One region of the Aliiglaciecola sp. SL4 genome, then DNA from elsewhere that is predicted to be linked to it. Evidence: predicted binding sites of a transcription regulator. Region 1 holds the regulator's gene; each other region holds the start of a gene.
The links. The regulator FNR, encoded in region 1, switches genes on or off when oxygen is low (the NO sensors DNR and NnrR bind a similar motif). The targets are predictions, from matches to a motif close to TTGATCTAGATCAA.
Positions count from the first base shown of each region.

Region 2: AB6T38_RS08220 (YdcH family protein) is a predicted target of FNR. The motif match lies at 2,024-2,037, and genes of this name have one in related genera.
Region 3: ccoG (cytochrome c oxidase accessory protein CcoG) is a predicted target of FNR. The motif match lies at 2,941-2,954, and genes of this name have one in related genera.

Region 1 covers NZ_JBGOSE010000002.1:36,007-41,827, forward strand. Annotated here, with positions in the region: gene AB6T38_RS03870 (patatin-like phospholipase family protein) at 1-327, opposite strand, end outside; gene ttcA (tRNA 2-thiocytidine(32) synthetase TtcA) at 343-1,230, opposite strand; gene uspE (universal stress protein UspE) at 1,366-2,298, opposite strand; gene fnr (fumarate/nitrate reduction transcriptional regulator Fnr) at 2,412-3,149, opposite strand; gene AB6T38_RS03890 (sulfite exporter TauE/SafE family protein) at 3,175-3,840, opposite strand; gene ccoS (cbb3-type cytochrome oxidase assembly protein CcoS) at 3,837-4,022, opposite strand; gene AB6T38_RS03900 (heavy metal translocating P-type ATPase) at 4,035-5,821, opposite strand, start outside.
Region 2 covers NZ_JBGOSE010000004.1:252,823-258,643, reverse strand. Annotated here, with positions in the region: gene msrA (peptide-methionine (S)-S-oxide reductase MsrA) at 1-187, opposite strand, end outside; gene AB6T38_RS08230 (LysE family translocator) at 398-1,024, opposite strand; gene AB6T38_RS08225 (hypothetical protein) at 1,197-1,664, opposite strand; gene AB6T38_RS08220 (YdcH family protein) at 1,703-1,954, opposite strand; gene AB6T38_RS08215 (amidohydrolase family protein) at 2,550-3,815, opposite strand; gene AB6T38_RS08210 (hypothetical protein) at 4,394-5,821, opposite strand, start outside.
Region 3 covers NZ_JBGOSE010000019.1:40,538-46,358, reverse strand. Annotated here, with positions in the region: gene AB6T38_RS18385 (response regulator) at 1-41, shown strand, start outside; gene AB6T38_RS18380 (ATP-binding protein) at 72-1,325, shown strand; gene AB6T38_RS18375 (hypothetical protein) at 1,378-1,749, opposite strand; gene rutR (HTH-type transcriptional regulator RutR) at 2,244-2,915, shown strand; gene ccoG (cytochrome c oxidase accessory protein CcoG) at 3,056-4,489, shown strand; gene AB6T38_RS18360 (serine/threonine protein kinase) at 4,486-5,469, shown strand; cobalamin riboswitch at 5,512-5,738, shown strand; gene AB6T38_RS18355 (TonB-dependent receptor plug domain-containing protein) at 5,808-5,821, shown strand, end outside.

The DNA of each region.
Region 1 (5,821 bases):
TACTACACCTAATGGTTTGGATAATTGTTCAAACTCTCGTTCACAAAAATTCTCTTCAAGGGCTTTAAATACTTTTATACCACTGGCAAGTCCGCCTTTACGAAAGCCAACCCCCATAAGCCCAAGTACTTGCCACTCAGATAAAGAACTAGCCCATTGTGCAAGAGGTTCTAATTTATTACTCGCATAAGCGGCACCAACGTAAGCACCTATTGAACAACCTGCCACTACATCTACTTCAATACCAAGCTCTTCTAAGGCTTGAATAATTCCGATATGCGCCCAGCCTCGAGCGGCTCCGCTTCCTAACGCTAATCCAATTTTCATCTATTGAAGTGATCCTTAACTTATATTGATAATATTTACGGTGTCATCATTACTAATGGATGGCGACGAAAAGTCTTCTTGATCAAATCCAATATCACCGTTTTCAAACGGTGTTTGTTGTGTTTCTAAAGTTTTAAAGTCGAAAAATTGATTGTCAGCAAGATGGGAAGGAACCACATTTTGCATCGCTTTAAACATACTCTCTATTCTACCCGGAAAACGCTGATTCCAATCTGTTAGCATGTTTTTAATCACCTTACGTTGCAAGTTCTCTTGAGAGCCACACAAATTGCAGGGAATAATCGGAAATTCAAGTAGTTCGGAATACTGGGTTATTTCTTTTTCAGAGCAATAGGCTAATGGTCGTATAACCATTTGTTTACCATCATCGCTGACGAGTTTTGGAGGCATAGATTTTAAGCGTCCCCCATGAAACATGTTCAGAAATAAGGTTTCGAGCATGTCATCGCGGTGATGTCCCAAAGCGATTTTTGTCGCCCCCAAACGTATTGCCGTTTTATACAGTATTCCTCTACGTAACCTTGAACAAAGGGAACAAGTGGTTTTGCCCTCTGGAATTTTATCTTTGACGATGGAATAGGTATCTTCGGTGACAATTTCATAAGGTACTTGTAAATTTTCTAAGTATCTTGGAAGTACATCCGCGGGGAAGCCAGGTTGTTTTTGATCTAAATTAACCGCAATAATTTCAAACTTTATAGGGGCAATTCTTTTTAGAAACATCAAAATATCGAGCATAGTGTAACTGTCTTTACCGCCAGACAGGCAAACCATCACTTTATCGCCATCCTCGATCATGTTGAAATCGGCGATTGCTTTACCTACATTTCGTCTTAAGCGCTTTTGAAGTTTATTGAAACTGTATTTTTTACTCTCAGACAGAGACTCGATCTTACTCATTATATTCCTAGAAAACATTGCAATCAGCGCAGATTATACCTGTCCTCATAAAGGACATAAACACTCTAATTTCAAATGTTTTAGGTAAAGTTCTGCTCTGATATTGCTAATGTATTACTAGTGCTTGAGTGGACACTCAAAACCTTCAGGTTTTATGGCTAAAACATCACAATTGAGAGAGTCGATCGTGTGTTCAGCGGTATTACCAATAAGAGCTGCGGTAATCCCTGTTCGACCTACAGTTCCAATCACTACTAACTCTGCATCTATGGTTTTAGCAACTGATGGGATCACATCTTCAGGTAAACCTTCACTTAGATGCTGGTTTTCTTGAGGTATATTGAATTGTTGTGCATGTTCAAGCATACATTTAGCATGATGCTGCTTGACTGATTCCGTATAACCAACGGGATCAAACTCTGGAATTTCTATGGCAATATTCACCGGTGTCCCAGGGTAAGAGTTAACAAGGTTGACTTTGCCTTCTAATAAATCAGCCATCATCCCTGCAGTTTTCGTAATGGTTCTATTTAAACTATGGTGCTCATCATCTTCGCTACCCACATCTACAGCCGCTAAAATGTTGCCATTGCTTGGCCAGTCATGTTCTTTGACAAGCAATACAGGCACGGGTGATTTTCTTAATATATGCCAATCGGTAGGGGTGAAAATAACCGATTTCAAGGTGTCGTGCTCGTGAGTGCCTTTTACAATTAAGTCATAACTGTGGTCAATCACCTCAAATAAGACACTTTCATAAGGACGATTATGCCAAACTACTTTGATATCTACAGAGGTTGAAGAGTTAGCTGACAAGGGCTCAACGATATTGGCTAGCCAATCAGTTTTATCATCCACCACAGCTTGGCGCATTGTTTCTCGTTCATCTACGGTTAACATAGTGGTCATTTCATACGAGAAATCGTAAATGGAAAGAAAGGCAGTAACACTTGCCCCCGTTTTTTGTGCCAGTAAGAGAGCACGTTTAAACGCTTTCTGATCATCAGTGGTCGGGTCTACAACGGCTAGTATTTTGTTAAATATGGACATTAGTTAACTCCCTTGAAAGGTTTACACTTACAACTTAAGTGTATGGGTAATTTAGCTATTTTGCCAGTTAACCGACTATTTGTTTTGACCTAAATCAACTTAACAGGAAAGGCTTATCCGCAGGCTTTATTCTGCAAAACATGTTCACCGAGTTTAGTTCTAAGGGTGGATAAATCGAGGAGCTGGATAAATTTGCCATCTACTTTTATGATATTTTCTTTTTGAAAACGGGTTAATAAACGGCTCACGGTTTCTACGGTAAGACCTAAATGGTTACCTATTTCGTTGCGCGTCATGGTTAAGTTGAACTCTGTTTCCGAAAAACCACGAGAGTGAAAGCGGTCAGATAAATTAACCAAAAAATGTGCAAGACGTTCCTCTGCGGTACGTTTATTCAATAGCATCATCATACTATGGTCTTGGTTTATTTCCGTGCTCATGATCTTAAGCACTTCTTTACGTAAAGACGGAAGTTGCTCGCTCATAGTATCAAGCTTGTCATAGGGTAACTCACACACCATAGAGGTTTCCATGGCTTGGTTGTAACTTTGGTAACTGTCTGAAAAGAGTCCGTCGAAACCAACAATATCACCAGGAAAATGAAACCCGGTTATCTGTTGTTCTCCATCAGGGGAGGTAATATAGGATTTAAATGAACCTGTTCTTACCGCAAATAAGGAGGTGAATTTCTGCCCTGGAATAGTGAGCTGATCATTTTTATGCAAAGGACGTTTACGCTCGATTATCTCATCCAAACTTTCCATTTCTGTTTGGTTCAGGGCTACGGGGATGCAAAGGTGGTTAAAACTGCAATTTTGGCAGCGAATACTGAACTTGTTCGAATCAGACATTAGATAATTCCACTTAATTCATTCGTTACCAATTATGAATCCCTTGGTAACATAAAATCAAGCCAAATAAACATAATAAAACTGCGACGCTACGTTTTACTAAGGATTGTGTTAACCAACTTCTGATTTGAGTGGCGCTAGCTCCCATTGCTAACATAATAGGCAGTGTGCCTAAACCAAAACAAAACATGGTCAACGCACCTTGTACGGCGCTGCCAGTGGAAACACTCCAGGTTAATGTTGAATATACTAATCCGCAGGGCAGCCAACCCCAAATCACACCATAGGGTACGGCATACATAGGGTGTTTAAAGGGAATAAAACGTTTTGACAACGGACTGATTTTACGCCAAAAAATAGCACCAACTTTTTCGACCTTGGTGAGCAATTTAGACCATTGACCCACATAAAGCCCCAGTAATACCATAAATACCCCACCAAACAGGGTGAGTACTTGTGGGTTGATGAAAGATTGGGTTGTGACAACTTGCCCTAAAAGTCCGGCGATAGCGCCAGCAACACTGTAGGATAAAATACGTCCTGTATTATAAGCGATTAAAAATGGCCATTGTGACTGATTTTTTGGCAAGGCAAAGGTAAATGAGGTAACAATACCGCCGCACATCCCTGCACAATGTACACTACCTGCAAGACCAATTAAAATCGCTGAGAACCAGCTGATATCGTTCATTCTTTATCAGTTTTAGGGGTTTTTTGTGGTGCTTTTTTGTCTACGTCATCATCGAATAAAATGTTGTAACCTTGACGTTCTAAATCTTCAAATTGATTTGACTTAACTGCCCAAAAAAAGATCCCGATAGCTAACAAAACGAGCAGTATAGCGATGGGGATTAATACATAAATAATACTCAATTTAGTTTCCTATTAACGGAGCAGACGAATTGAATTTGCTACTACAATGATTGAACTTAAAGACATACCGATAACGGCCATCCATGGGCTTAAGTATCCAGCCACTGCAAGAGGAAGAATAAGTGCGTTGTAACCTATAGCCCAGACCATATTCTGTTTAATCTTATGGCGTACCTTGATTGCCATACTAACAGCAAATTTTACATTACTTAATTTCGAATTTAATAAAATGATATCGGCTGAACGTTTCGCCATGTCACTCGCGTCACCTACTGCAATAGATACATCGGCAGCCGCTAATACAGGCGCGTCATTAATACCATCTCCAATCATCAACACTTTATGTCCATCAGCTTGTAAACTTTGGATGTAATTGAGTTTTTGTTGAGGAGTTTGCCTAAAATACACATTGGGAATTCCCAAGGCGTTGGCAACCGAGGTAGCACTTGTTTCGGCGTCACCACTTAACATCACTAATTGTTTGCTACTCAGGTCATTGACGAGCTGTTTAGCGTCTTTTTTGACTACATCTTTTACCGTGAATGCGGCGATTAATTGTTTGCCTAATTGCAAATACACGCGAGAGTCATCAGGGTTTACTGGCAAATTTAATTTATCATCTAAAATGCTTAAATTACCAATCTTTACAATTTGTGATTGATAGGTACCTTGCAAGCCTTTGCCAGCAATGGTGTCTACGTGATTAACCTCTAGAGGCGTTTTGGATTGAAACGCTTGGGAGATTGGATGTTTAGAATACTGCTCGATGCCAGCCGCTAAGTTGAATACAAAATTTTCGTCTGAATGATTAAATAGCTCAACTTCACTTACACTAAAGTGACCATTAGTGAGGGTACCTGTTTTATCAAAAATTACCGTATCGACATCAGGCATGACGTCAATTATATTTGCTCTTTTTACCAATAAACCATATTGGTTTAACTTTGCTATGGCGCTAGTTAATGCCGTGGGGGTTGCTAAGCTTAATGCACAAGGGCAGGTGGCGACTAAAATCGATATGGCCACCCAAAATGCCCGATCTGGTTGATAAGCTAACCAACCGAAATAACTAATCAGAGTAATTCCTAGAACAATTACAATAAAATATTTTGAGGCTACATCAGCATACACTGCAGCCTTGGGTTTATCGGCAAGGGCTAATTCTTGCAAACGTAGTATTTTATTTACTAAGGATAATTTAAGTTCATTTTCAACTTCTATTTCAAATGAGCCTGACAGACTAATGGTGCCGCCATACACATGGTCACCAATATTCTTTTTGATTTTCTCAGACTCACCCGTCAACATGGACTCATCTACGTTTCCATCGCCAGATGTTATCACCCCATCGACTGGAAACGTTTCACCAGGGCGGACTAGTATTTTTTGTCCTGGTTTAAGGTGTTTTGCTAACACCGAGTTTTGCTTGTTATCACTATCTATCTGAATGGCCGTCAGTGGAATGTATTTAAACATATTGGCAGATATGAGACTGGCTTGGTGTCGTGAACGGTGTTCTAAAAAGCGGCTGATTAGTAATAAAAAGATGAACATACAAACTGATTCAAAATAAATTTCGCCGGTATGGGTAATTGTTGCCCAAGCACTAGCCACAAAAGTACCGATAATGGCTATTGAAACGGAAAAGTCCATATTTACAGATTTCATTCGTAATGAACTAAATGCACTTTTATAAAAAGTAAAGCCAGAATATAGCACCACAGGCGTGGTTAATAGAAAACTCACCCAGTGGAGAAATTCTTTGGTTGTATCTTCTATTGAGCCAAAAATACCAAAAT
Region 2 (5,821 bases), on a different contig from region 1:
CGTTGTAGGTGGGATTTGGCGTTTCACCGCCGGTGAAACCCGATACTACATCGCTTACACCATCCAACTTTTCAAAATCAGACTCCATACACCAAAAACAACCACCAGCTAAGATGGTTTCATCAGCTTGTACATTAGCGCTAAAAATCGACACACTGAATATCAGCGCAGACACAAAAGATTTCATAGACATCCTTAAATTAACAACAACACGCCCACTAAAATATGACGTTAGTGAATAGAGAACGTGAAAGCAGCATATTAATTTCATGAACATGTGGCTCGAAAAATCGAATTCACAAATGTTTTATTGGAAAGACAAAAGAGTGCTCGGTTAAACTTGGGTAGCTAACTTCAGGGAAAAACAGATACACAACAATTAAAGTAGACGGTTAATTTAACGTTCACTTAAAACAAGTCTTAACGCTAATCCGGCAAACACCGTCCCTGCAACACGATTCATCACCACTTGCGCTTTACTCGAGCCTTTTAACCAGTCTCCTAGAAAACCTGCAAACCAAGCTATTAGGCTGAAAACAACAAGAGCGGTAATGATAAAAACACCGCCAAAAACTATAATCTGAAGAGTAACTGAACCTCGATTGGGATCGGCAAACTGAGGAAGAAAAGCAAGAAAAAATATCGCTACTTTAGGATTGGTGATATTCATAATAATGCCCCGTGAATAAAGTTGTTGCCAAGCCAACTTGGTATTTCCTTTTGCTTCGAATCGAGTTGAGCCAGCTCGAAAAGCCTGAAACGCTAAATACAATAGATAAACAGCGCCGACGATTTTAAGAATATTGAATGCCAGTGCAGAAGTTTGAAAAATAACAGCGACCCCCAGTGAAACTGCTGCTGTATGAACAAATAACCCAGTACACAACCCTAATGTCACTAAAATCCCCGCTTTGCGACCATTTAAGGCAGATTGGGTTAACACAAAGATATTGTCTGGGCCTGGAGCAAAAGAAAGTGCCACAGAAGCAGCCAAAAACATCAATATCGTTTCAATGGGTATCATCTATTCTTTCTCTCTCGCGCCATCAGCATCACATCCAGACTAGAGTACCTAGACGTTCCAATACTGTAAACAGGAACTGAGAATTCTGCGGGGTCAGAGCCGTTAATTTCACTCCGTAACTTGCTCAACCAGCGGGATCTGACCCCGCAGGTTTTTTAAGTTTTGAACGGGTTTAGCGATTTACGCTGTGGCAATTGGTGCAAGCTCCAGACACTTTGCCAGCCAAATAATAGCTAGGTTTTTCTAAAGATGCGGCAACTCGAGCATTGTCTACTTTACTTACAAAGTCGCGCATATAGTCTTGCAGAAAAGGGTGACTGGCTCCTGCATCTCCTGCGCGCAATCCAGAAGCTATCTTTTCAATCTTCTGCAAAGTCGTTAGTACTTGCTGTTGTTGCTTAGCAAAACCGACACTTTGTGGCTCATGTTGCTGGCTTAACGCAAACTCCAATATACGCATTTGTTGCGCCAGACGATCCATATCTGAACGTAGCTGCGACGGCTCCACATATTTGAAATCAGGTGGGTAGGTTACTTTTCTGAGATTAGCGGCCATCTGACTGGAGCAGCCCTGAATCAACATCACACCCAAAAATAACAGGGAAATAGAGAATACAAATAACCCTTTGTGCATTTTCATTTTTAAGCCGCCTTTTCTTGATTAAAAATTAGCAAACACTAAAGTGCCTTTTCAGTCGCGTTTATTTGCGCAAAAAGTTCATCTTTTAGTATCACTCGTTGTTTTTTTAATGTTTCTAAATAGTCATCTGATACAGCCTCATTCTGTTCCTCAATATGGTGGATCTCTTTATTCACATCATGGTACTGGTCAAATTGTTTCGCAAAATGACTATCGTTCATTTTAAGATGACGAATAGTGTGTTTATGCTCAGGAAAATCGTTATTAAGAGTATGTTTTTCTAACTGCATGCTAAATCTACCTTATGTTTATCGCTCTAATTGGATAACTTCAGTGTACTGCTTAGGTAGTCTTACATATTGATCTAGGTCAGGTTTAGGGTGATAAAACGCTGAACTTAGAGCGCTGCTAATTTCCTAGGTATGCAACCTGCTTGTGGCAATGACATTTGATTTAATTAATTGTAGTCGAATTATAGAATAGTGCTGGTGACAACTGAATTTGACCGCCACTACGCAGTGCCGGAAATTTTATCTACAAACAACAGGTCTAATATATTGATAGTACAAAAGCTATTAGGGTGACAACTTACTCATAGCTAACCAATTGACACTGTCCTATATGCATGGAGTAACCAAATATTGTGAACAATACGGAGATTCAAATTGGCTTACCATGCGTATATGAGCAATTGTGTTTTTGGTCTGGAGTAGGAATCGCTGCTTTATTTGTTGGCATAATAGCGGCAATCGTTGTTTCTGTTTGGCGAGATAAAATAAAACAGCGGAAAAAGCGCGAAAAGCGGTTAAGGCAACGAAAAAGCATGTTGCAATAGTTAACAGTGCGTTTTTCTGATCAACGAGTTTTCCGCCACGGTTTTTCAGGTTACTTAAGTGCTGGTTGTAAATATACAGTACCTTCTTTCATCACAAAAACAACGTTCTCAAGTAAACTGATGTCATCTAATGGGTTGCCTTTGATCGCGACTATGTCGGCCATTTTCCCTTCTTCGATGCTGCCAAATAGCTGTTCTTGCTGGAGAAGCTTCGCCGAGTTGATAGTAGCTGCTTGTAGGGCTTGCAATGGTGTCATACCAAACTCTAGCATTCGCGAAAACTGTTTGGCGTTGTCACCATGGGGGTAAACCCCTGCGTCGCTGCCAAATACCATATTGACGCCCGCCTTTACTGCTTTTCTGAAGTTTTCACGCTGCTTTTTACCTACTGTACGTTCCTTCGCTAAACTTTCTTCTAATATGCCTGCGTTTTTGCCTTCACTTAGAATAAATTCAGTAACGTAGATATCCATAGAAAAGTAAGTTCCGTTTTTCTTGGCCAAAGAAATAGCCTCATCATTTATAAAGCTAGCATGCTCTATTGAATCCACTCCTGCCTTTATTGCACTAATGATGCCTTCCGTACCGTGTGCGTGAGCCGCCACTGTTAATCCGCGCATGTGCGCTTCGTCGACTATGGCTTGCATTTCTTCAAGCGTATATTGCTGAACGCCGACTTTGGTGCCTTTAGATAACACACCACCTGTAGCGCAAAACTTAATCACCGTTGCGCCATATTTAATATTCTCACGTACTTTTTTGCGCACTCCCCAAGGACCATCTGCTACGCCATCGGCTGTCACTTTATATTCAGCAGGCAACAAATTGTTGTCACAATGCCCACCGGTAACACCCAAAGAGCTTCCTGCGACAAACATCCGTGGCCCTTCAATGTCGCCATCATTAATCGCGTCGCGCAGTGCCACGTCAGAAAAACCCGGTGCGCCTAAGTTTCGTACTGTGGTGAACCCTGCCAATAAGGTTGCTTTAGCGTGTTTAACCCCAACCAATGTCACTCGGGGTAAAGACGACGCTAAACCAGCGTAACCATGTTTTTGCGGGTCGATAGTAAGATGCACGTGCATATCAGTCAGTCCGGGTACCAATGTATGACCGCTCAAATCGACGGTATTTTGCGGCAATGGGGCACGCTTATTGGCAGTGATTTTGACAATTTTACCGTCTTGAATTTCTAATAACGGACGCGTGACCAGTTTACCGGTTTTAACATTCACAAAGGCATCTGCATAAACAAACTGAGTGTCTGCAATGGCCAGAGTATTTAACGAAAATACGCCAAAAACAGAAAATAACATGCTGCGAATGAGCTGAAATCCTTTCATACCTTAGATCCCTTTTATGAGTGTGATTGTACTTTTACTATACAATTTTTTATGAAAACAATACAAATGGATAATTACGAAACGCCAAATAGCCTAACAGATTCTGCTTACTTTCTTTTTAATGCAAAGTGCTTATTTCTCAATTAAATAATCAGAATCCAGTGACCAAACGTTATTTCCGAGTCTTTTCAACGGCCGTTCTTTTGAACCAGGTTCGGCATTAAATAAGACCAGGTTGATAAGGTCAGAGCCGTTGATTTCACTCCGTAACTTGTTCAATCAGCGGGATCTGCCCCCGCAGGTTTTTCAAGTTTTGTACGGGTTTAGCGATGTTATTAGATGCTATTTAGTTTAGTCAAAAATCAGCAAAGTACTGACTGTATTTCGTAAAAATCTCAATGGCTTGATTTGAAGTGGCTCAGTTGAATTAATTTAACGTGAGCCACATTCACATAATATTAGTCGTCTGTTTTTTCATCGACTAGCGCATTTATATTCCCCCCGTCTTTGTGCTGTGGACTCAAATTGACCGATTAATTACAGGTAATACATTACTGAATTACGCTATTTGTAAGCCTTATTAAGTTCTTTTCAAATTGCAAAACTTCTTTGCTTTTGCAGTCCATGGTTTTAATTGACTGGTCAAGACCAGCTAGGATATGCCCGCTCTTTTCCAGTGTGAGGAGGCTATCTAAAAAATCGGCAAACTCACCACTAGTAGGGCCGCAGAACCTTTCACATAGTTCAACAAACTCAGGGTTTACACGATACACCTTGCCTATTTTAATGCCGCCAGCACTACCCGCGTAGTTGCCCATTTGGTCTTGATAGTCGATCACGCGAGTTGTAGTGCGGGTATCGACTACTTTGGTTCCTTCACGAAAACAAGCATCCTGACGATTGCCTGTGAGTTTAGACTTACTTATCGCGAAGCGACTAAAGTCATAAATGTATTTGCTGATCAAAAGTATTGGGAACTTCATCTTTACATCAACATTTTTGCCACCATTGAATCCTGCCTCAGCAGCCAGGTTAAAAAACCGTTGAAGCTCGGCAGTTCCCGCCTGTTTGGCATACTCAGCTTCCAATTGTTGATTTATTTGAGCAATCTTTTGAGTGTCGTAGCGATATATAGCATCTAGATACACACCTCCGAGCATTGAACAATAAGGTGAGGAGTCACAGGTTCCAAATACTCGCTGATTAATCTTCATGCGTGCATATGATTTAGCTTTTTTGCTCATATTATGTGAAGTGATGGATACCGAGCCAACATAATTAAGACTAAACAGCATGGACTCCCACCGGTTAACTGAACCTCGTTCATAAAAATGTAGTTCTACAGCCATAAAACGTTTGCAGTGCTCGCGCACTCTTGGCATCACCTCTTGACTAACAAATCCTTCAAATCCAATTTTATCATTGCCTTTATAATTGGCCTTAACCCATTCATCACGCTCATCTATGGTGCTATCGAACTCTGCATCGACGTGAGCTATAGAGCCGTAACAAAAGGGATCATTGTGAGGATAGAGCGTGATAGGACCGATTTTGCCAAGGACTTTATCTACGCGGTTTAGCTGTTTTAGGGGTGTTAGTGCGTCAATACCTTCCTCGCCGAGTGCGGTACGAGCGGCACCTGACGGATTGTACTGGGTGCGAGTGACTATCCCATCACGATAGCGAAACACAAAGTTATCAAAGTCGTAGTACCCAAAAGAATCTGACCAATCTTGCATAGACAGGCGAATGTTATAGTTTGTCCGAAAACCTTCTGCTCCAGAGCATGCTTTTTCGATAGCAGGGATAACCTGTTGAAGCACAAATTGTTCGAGATTCGGTTTGAACAACTCTACTCGTTGTTGCGGGCTGAGCTTATGCTCTACCCGCACAGGGATCGTTTTGGGAAAACGTCCTTTATTTTCCAACTTACACCAACCGGACAACGAACCATTATCGTAAGGCATAAGTTTTAATTT
Region 3 (5,821 bases), on a different contig from region 1:
GGGGCAAAGGCTTTTTCTTCGTTCCTGACGCTTGGGAGTAACCCAATGTTGAACACTCTTCCAGTCTCAATATGACCCGCTTATTTTTAAGTTTATATTTATTTATCGCCCTGTCCCTTATTGCACTGAGTGCTTTACTCAATCATGTATTTTTTAATGACGACGCCGTAAATCAAAGTGACGCAGCGTTAATTAATTCACTTACGGTTTTGCAGCAACGAGGTGGTATCACAGCCAAAGACCTAGATAAAAGCTTATTTTCAGTGAAAACGTTGAACATGGGCGATATGGCATGGAACGCAGAAGAATTAGCTAAGCTAGAAAAGCAGTTACCCATCGTTTTGTTTGATGACAAAAATGGTACGCAAATTTACTTTCAATCACCTGATGCTAAGTTACTTGAGATCACCTTTTTACATAATCAAACAAGTAGTAGCAAGTACTTACTATACAGTGGCTTATTTTTCTTTTTATTAGCAGGTTTAATTGCACTGTGGTTATGGCCCTTATGGAAAGATCTTCTGCAACTAAAACAAACCGCAACTCGCATTGGCCCTAGTGGAGATTTTCCCCCCATTGATATTGAACGTACTTCGGTTGTTTATCCAATTGCTATTGCATTGAACGACTTAGGTAATCGTGTACGTGAATTATTAAACACACAACGAGAGCTAACTGGTGCGGTGGCCCACGAATTCAGAACGCCGTTATCACGTTTGAAATTTGCCATTGCGGCCCATGACTATGATAAGTCTGGTCCTTGGACTGAAATGAATAAAGATATTGATGAGTTAGAAAAGTTAGTTCAAGAAATGCTGAGCTACACCAGTATGGAAGTACAACAGCCAGAATTGAATATTACAGAGATCCCCCTTCTCACCTTATCTAAACAACGCATTGGCTATTTACACAAAAGCATCCCACAGCACATTAAAATTGATGTTGTCGGTTCAGATTCTACTATTTTAGGTGATGAACACTTCATCGAAAGAGTTATAGATAACCTTATTAACAACGCCAGTCGATACGCCCACTCGACGATTAAAGTTGATGTTTCTAACAATTCGAAAGGTATATTATTGCGTATGGAAGACGACGGTTTAGGTGTGCCTAAAATCTATCGAAAACGTATTTTCGAGCCCTTCTTTCGTCCTGATAATAGCCGAGATAGAAAACGAGGTGGAGCCGGATTAGGCTTAGCGATTATCAAGCGCATAATGCACTGGCACCAAGGTGAATGCTGGGTAGAAAACGCTGAGTTAGGTGGAGCAAGCTTTTGTCTTTTATTCAAAACAACTCGCATAATTAATCCACCCCATAATTAACCTTCACGGTCATTTAACTCAAACGAACAGGCAAAGCTATTTCGATTAAAAACTAAGTGGGCTCTTTAGTATCTAGCAAAGTGGAGTTACTAATGGTGTGACAAACTAACTCTAAATTTGAACCATTTACGTAAGGGTTTATTTCACGCTGAACGCAATATTTAGCGTGAAAATTGACTAAATTTTCTGAAGTATCCGTAATTTCCAGAATGTAATCACGCTGAAAATCCCGCATCTGATCAGTATAAGGAGCTAAAGAATAACGTACCTCTTTAAGCTGCGCTTTTTCCATTTTCATTGATATATCAGTCATTAGTTGAGTCAAACTATTTTGCATATCAGATAGCAAATACTGGGCGAATGACGAACGTAGCGCCATAACCAATATCACTATTTCTGCTAAAATAATTAAATACCTAAACATACTTTCACATCTAAACGCGGCAAAATAGCCCCAGAACCAAAATTGACGAATAACATAGATTAACTAGTCTAAACTTTAAAGGCCTCTGTATTATCCATACTTATACAAGAGTCTTTTAATCAATACCCATATAAACAACTACTTAGCTCTTGTTAATCATTAAATGACTGTTCTATTTGCAAGCTTGGGTCTCCTGATTGCTTTAAAAGTAAAGAATTGACTGCTCCTGCTAAACTTGCAGCTTATCCCTATCAAGTTCTGGTGTGTCGCAAAGCATAATCGCAACTCGAATAGTATGAAGAACCTTAGAATGTCTAAATTTTGCGATCTCCTACTCGTTCTATAAATCCCTCGACCTCATATGCATTTCACTGAGAATATTATTTATTTGATAATTAAGTATGATGGGATTGCTTATTTTTAAAAACTTGGTTAAAACATAATGGATAAGGATTAAATTATAATGGGATATGAATAGACAGATGACTTATACAATGCGGAACAAAACATCCAACAAGTCAACACGTGTATCTAGCCCAACAACACAGAGTAAACGCACGGAAGCAAAACGAAATAAACGTAAAGTGATTTTGCAGGCGGCTCTAGATTTGTTTTCTAGTAACGGTGTACACGGTACAAGTGTTGAACAGATTGCAGAGTTAGCAGAAGTTTCCAAAACAAATTTACTCTACTACTTTGCCAGCAAGGAACAGCTCTATTTAGATGTAATTCAGCAGTTATTAGATGTGTGGCTAAAGCCTTTACAAGGTTTTTCACCAGAACAAGATCCTATCGAAGCTATCTCAAGTTATATTGAAGTGAAACTCACTTTATCCCGTGACAACCCGAAAGAGTCTCGATTATTCTGTATGGAAGTTGTACAAGGAGCGCCGCTTTTATTTAATCAGCTAGAGTCTCCATTAAGAGCCATTGTACAAGCTAAAGTCGAGGTTATTTCTGGTTGGATAGAAGCCGGAAAGCTAGCGCCAGTTGATCCCTATCATTTAATCTTTAGCATTTGGGCCACAACTCAACATTATGCTGACTTTCGGGTTCAAGTGGAGGCAGTGACAGGTCAAAGTTTAGACGACCCCGAGTTTTTTGCCGCTACATTACATAACATTCAATCAATAATACTTAACGGTGTAAGGCCGCAACCCAGTTGAAAGTGCAAAAAAAACAGTTGATTCATTGATCCAGATTAACAATTTGCGGGCAGTCTGTGCGATAATAGGGGGATTAATTACTAACCTATAAGAATTTCGAATCCATTGAAATTTTTAGTAGTCCCGTAAAGGATAATTGAATGAGTGAACGCATTCCAATCAAAGACGTAACCCCAGTAAAAGTTCACCAACCCGAACCCAGTAAGCATGAAAATGCATACACACCACGAAGCCGCATATATGTCCGAGCAGTTGAAGGTACTTTAGAGACTTTTCGACGCTTTTTTGGGCTATTTTTCCTTGGTATTTTTGCACTCATCCCTTGGATTCAATACAACTCAAATCAAGCAGTTTTATTCGATATAGGCGCCCAGCGTTTTAATATCTTTGGACTTACCTTGTGGCCACAAGATTTAACTCTACTGGCTTGGATTTTAATTATCAGTGCCTTCGCTCTATTTTTTGTCACCACTTTTGCCGGAAGGGTTTGGTGCGGATTTATGTGCCCCCAAACCACATGGACCTTTATTTATATTTGGTTTGAAGAAAAAATTGAGGGCGCTAGAAATAAGCGAATTAAACTAGATCAACGCAAAATGGACTTCGACAAATTTTGGCGAAAATCGTTAAAACATTTTGCTTGGGTAACGGTGGCCTTACTTACGGCACTGACTTTTGTGGGCTACTTCACCCCCATTAACCAATTGTTTATTGACTTTTTCACCTTCGATGTCAGTTTTTGGGCAGGTTTCTCAGTTATCTTTTTTACTGTTTGCACCTACGGAAATGCCGGCTGGATGCGGGAAATTATGTGTACTCACATATGTCCCTACGCTAGATTTCAATCAGCCATGTTTGATAAAGACACTTTTACTGTGGCTTATGATCCTTCCCGTGGCGAGAAGCGTGGACCACGCTCAAGAAAAACCAGTCACGAAGAAATCAAACAAAAAGGCATTGGCGACTGTATAGATTGTAACTTGTGCGTTCAGGTATGTCCCACAGGTATCGATATCCGCAATGGTTTGCAATACGAGTGCATTAACTGCGGTGCCTGTGTTGATGCTTGTAATGGGGTAATGGAAAAAATGAATTACCCTAAAGGATTGATTAGTTTTACTTCTGAACATGAACTAGCCGGAGGTAAGACTAAAATATTTCGACCTAAATTAATTGGGTATGCGGTTGTACTATTTATTATGACCTCCCTCTTAACCTATGAAATTATTGCTAGGGTGCCATTAGAAGTCGACATTATCAGAGATCGCAACTCACTATTTAGAGAAACCAACGACGGTCTTATTGAGAACGTATATACCTTAAAAGTACTGAATAAGTCACAAACTGAACACACGTATAAAATTGACATTGTGGGCTTAGAGGGGAATAAATACATAGGTCCAGACCAAGTCACTGTTGCAGGTGGTGAAGTCTTGAACTTGCCCATAAGTATTGCTATTGACCCTTATGCGTTAAACGAAACTGTAACAGAATTTCAATTTAAGGTTACTTCAATTGATGGCAACAGCGATCCCGTTGAGATGAGCGAAACTAGTAAGTTCATTTATCGATGAATGACTTAAATGCAACCACCTTTGATTTTGCACAACTCGGCCCTGATACCATTTTAGATGCCATTGAGTCTAAAGGATACTTAGTAGACTCAGGCTTATTGGCATTAAACAGTTATGAAAATAGGGTTTATCAGTTTGTTTGTGATGACAAACGACGCTATGTGGCCAAGTTTTACCGTCCTCAGCGCTGGACTCGAGAACAAATTCAAGAAGAGCATGATTTTGCTCAAGAACTGCATGACCGTGAAATCCCTGTAGTTGCTCCCTTACGGACGGAGAACGCATCATTACACAATTATCAGGGGTTTTATTTTGCTATCTTTCCTTCCGTGGGTGGCCGTCAATTTGAGGTTGATAACCTTGATCAACTGGAATGGATGGGACGCTTTATTGGTCGTATCCACCAAGTATCAAAAGGCCAGTCGTTTGCTTACCGACCAACGTTTAGTATTCAGGAGCACTTGCTTGAAGCAACAGCAACCCTGCAGAAAACAGAACTCATTCCGAGCAGCTTGCACACGGCATTTTTCACTATTTTAGAGCAAGTGACAGCGTTAGCTGCTAGCTTATATAAACCCAATTCTTCCATACGTCTTCACGGAGATTGCCATCCTGGCAATATTTTGTGGCGAGACGGTCCGACTTTCGTGGATTTGGATGATTGTAGAATGGGACCCGCCATTCAAGATTTATGGATGATGTTATCTGGTGATACATACCAGCAACGAATACAAATGGATACCCTAGTTGAAGCCTACGAAGAATTTGCTCAATTCGATAGTGGGCAATTAAGTTTAATTGAACCTTTACGCGCAATGCGCATGGTCCATTATATGGCGTGGTTGTCGCGTCGCTGGCAGGATCCCGCCTTTCCTCAAGCGTTCCCTTGGTTTGCAGATGCTAAATATTGGGAACAACAGATTTTAGCCTTAAAAGAACAATATTCCGCCCTCCAAGAACCAAGTCTGACCTTATTTTAATAACAGAAAGCATAAACCCCTATTTTTTTAAGAACAGATGGATATAATGCTCACCTCTTAGGTGCCACCATGGGTGGTTAAACGGGAAGACAGTGCAATTAGAGTAATATCTGATTTATGCTGACGCTGCCCCCGCAACGGTAAACAAGTGATACCAAAAAGTATTGATGATTAATAAGTTACCACTGTTTGAAAGAATGGGAAGGTATTAATCGAGTCTGTTACGACACTTGTAAGCCCGGATACCGGCCTGAGACGCATAGGTTTGTGCACAAAACCACAAACTGTCACTCATATGATCTAGTACTCGGGCGGAGTACTTAACAAGGCTAAACAAAATGCAAAATAAAAC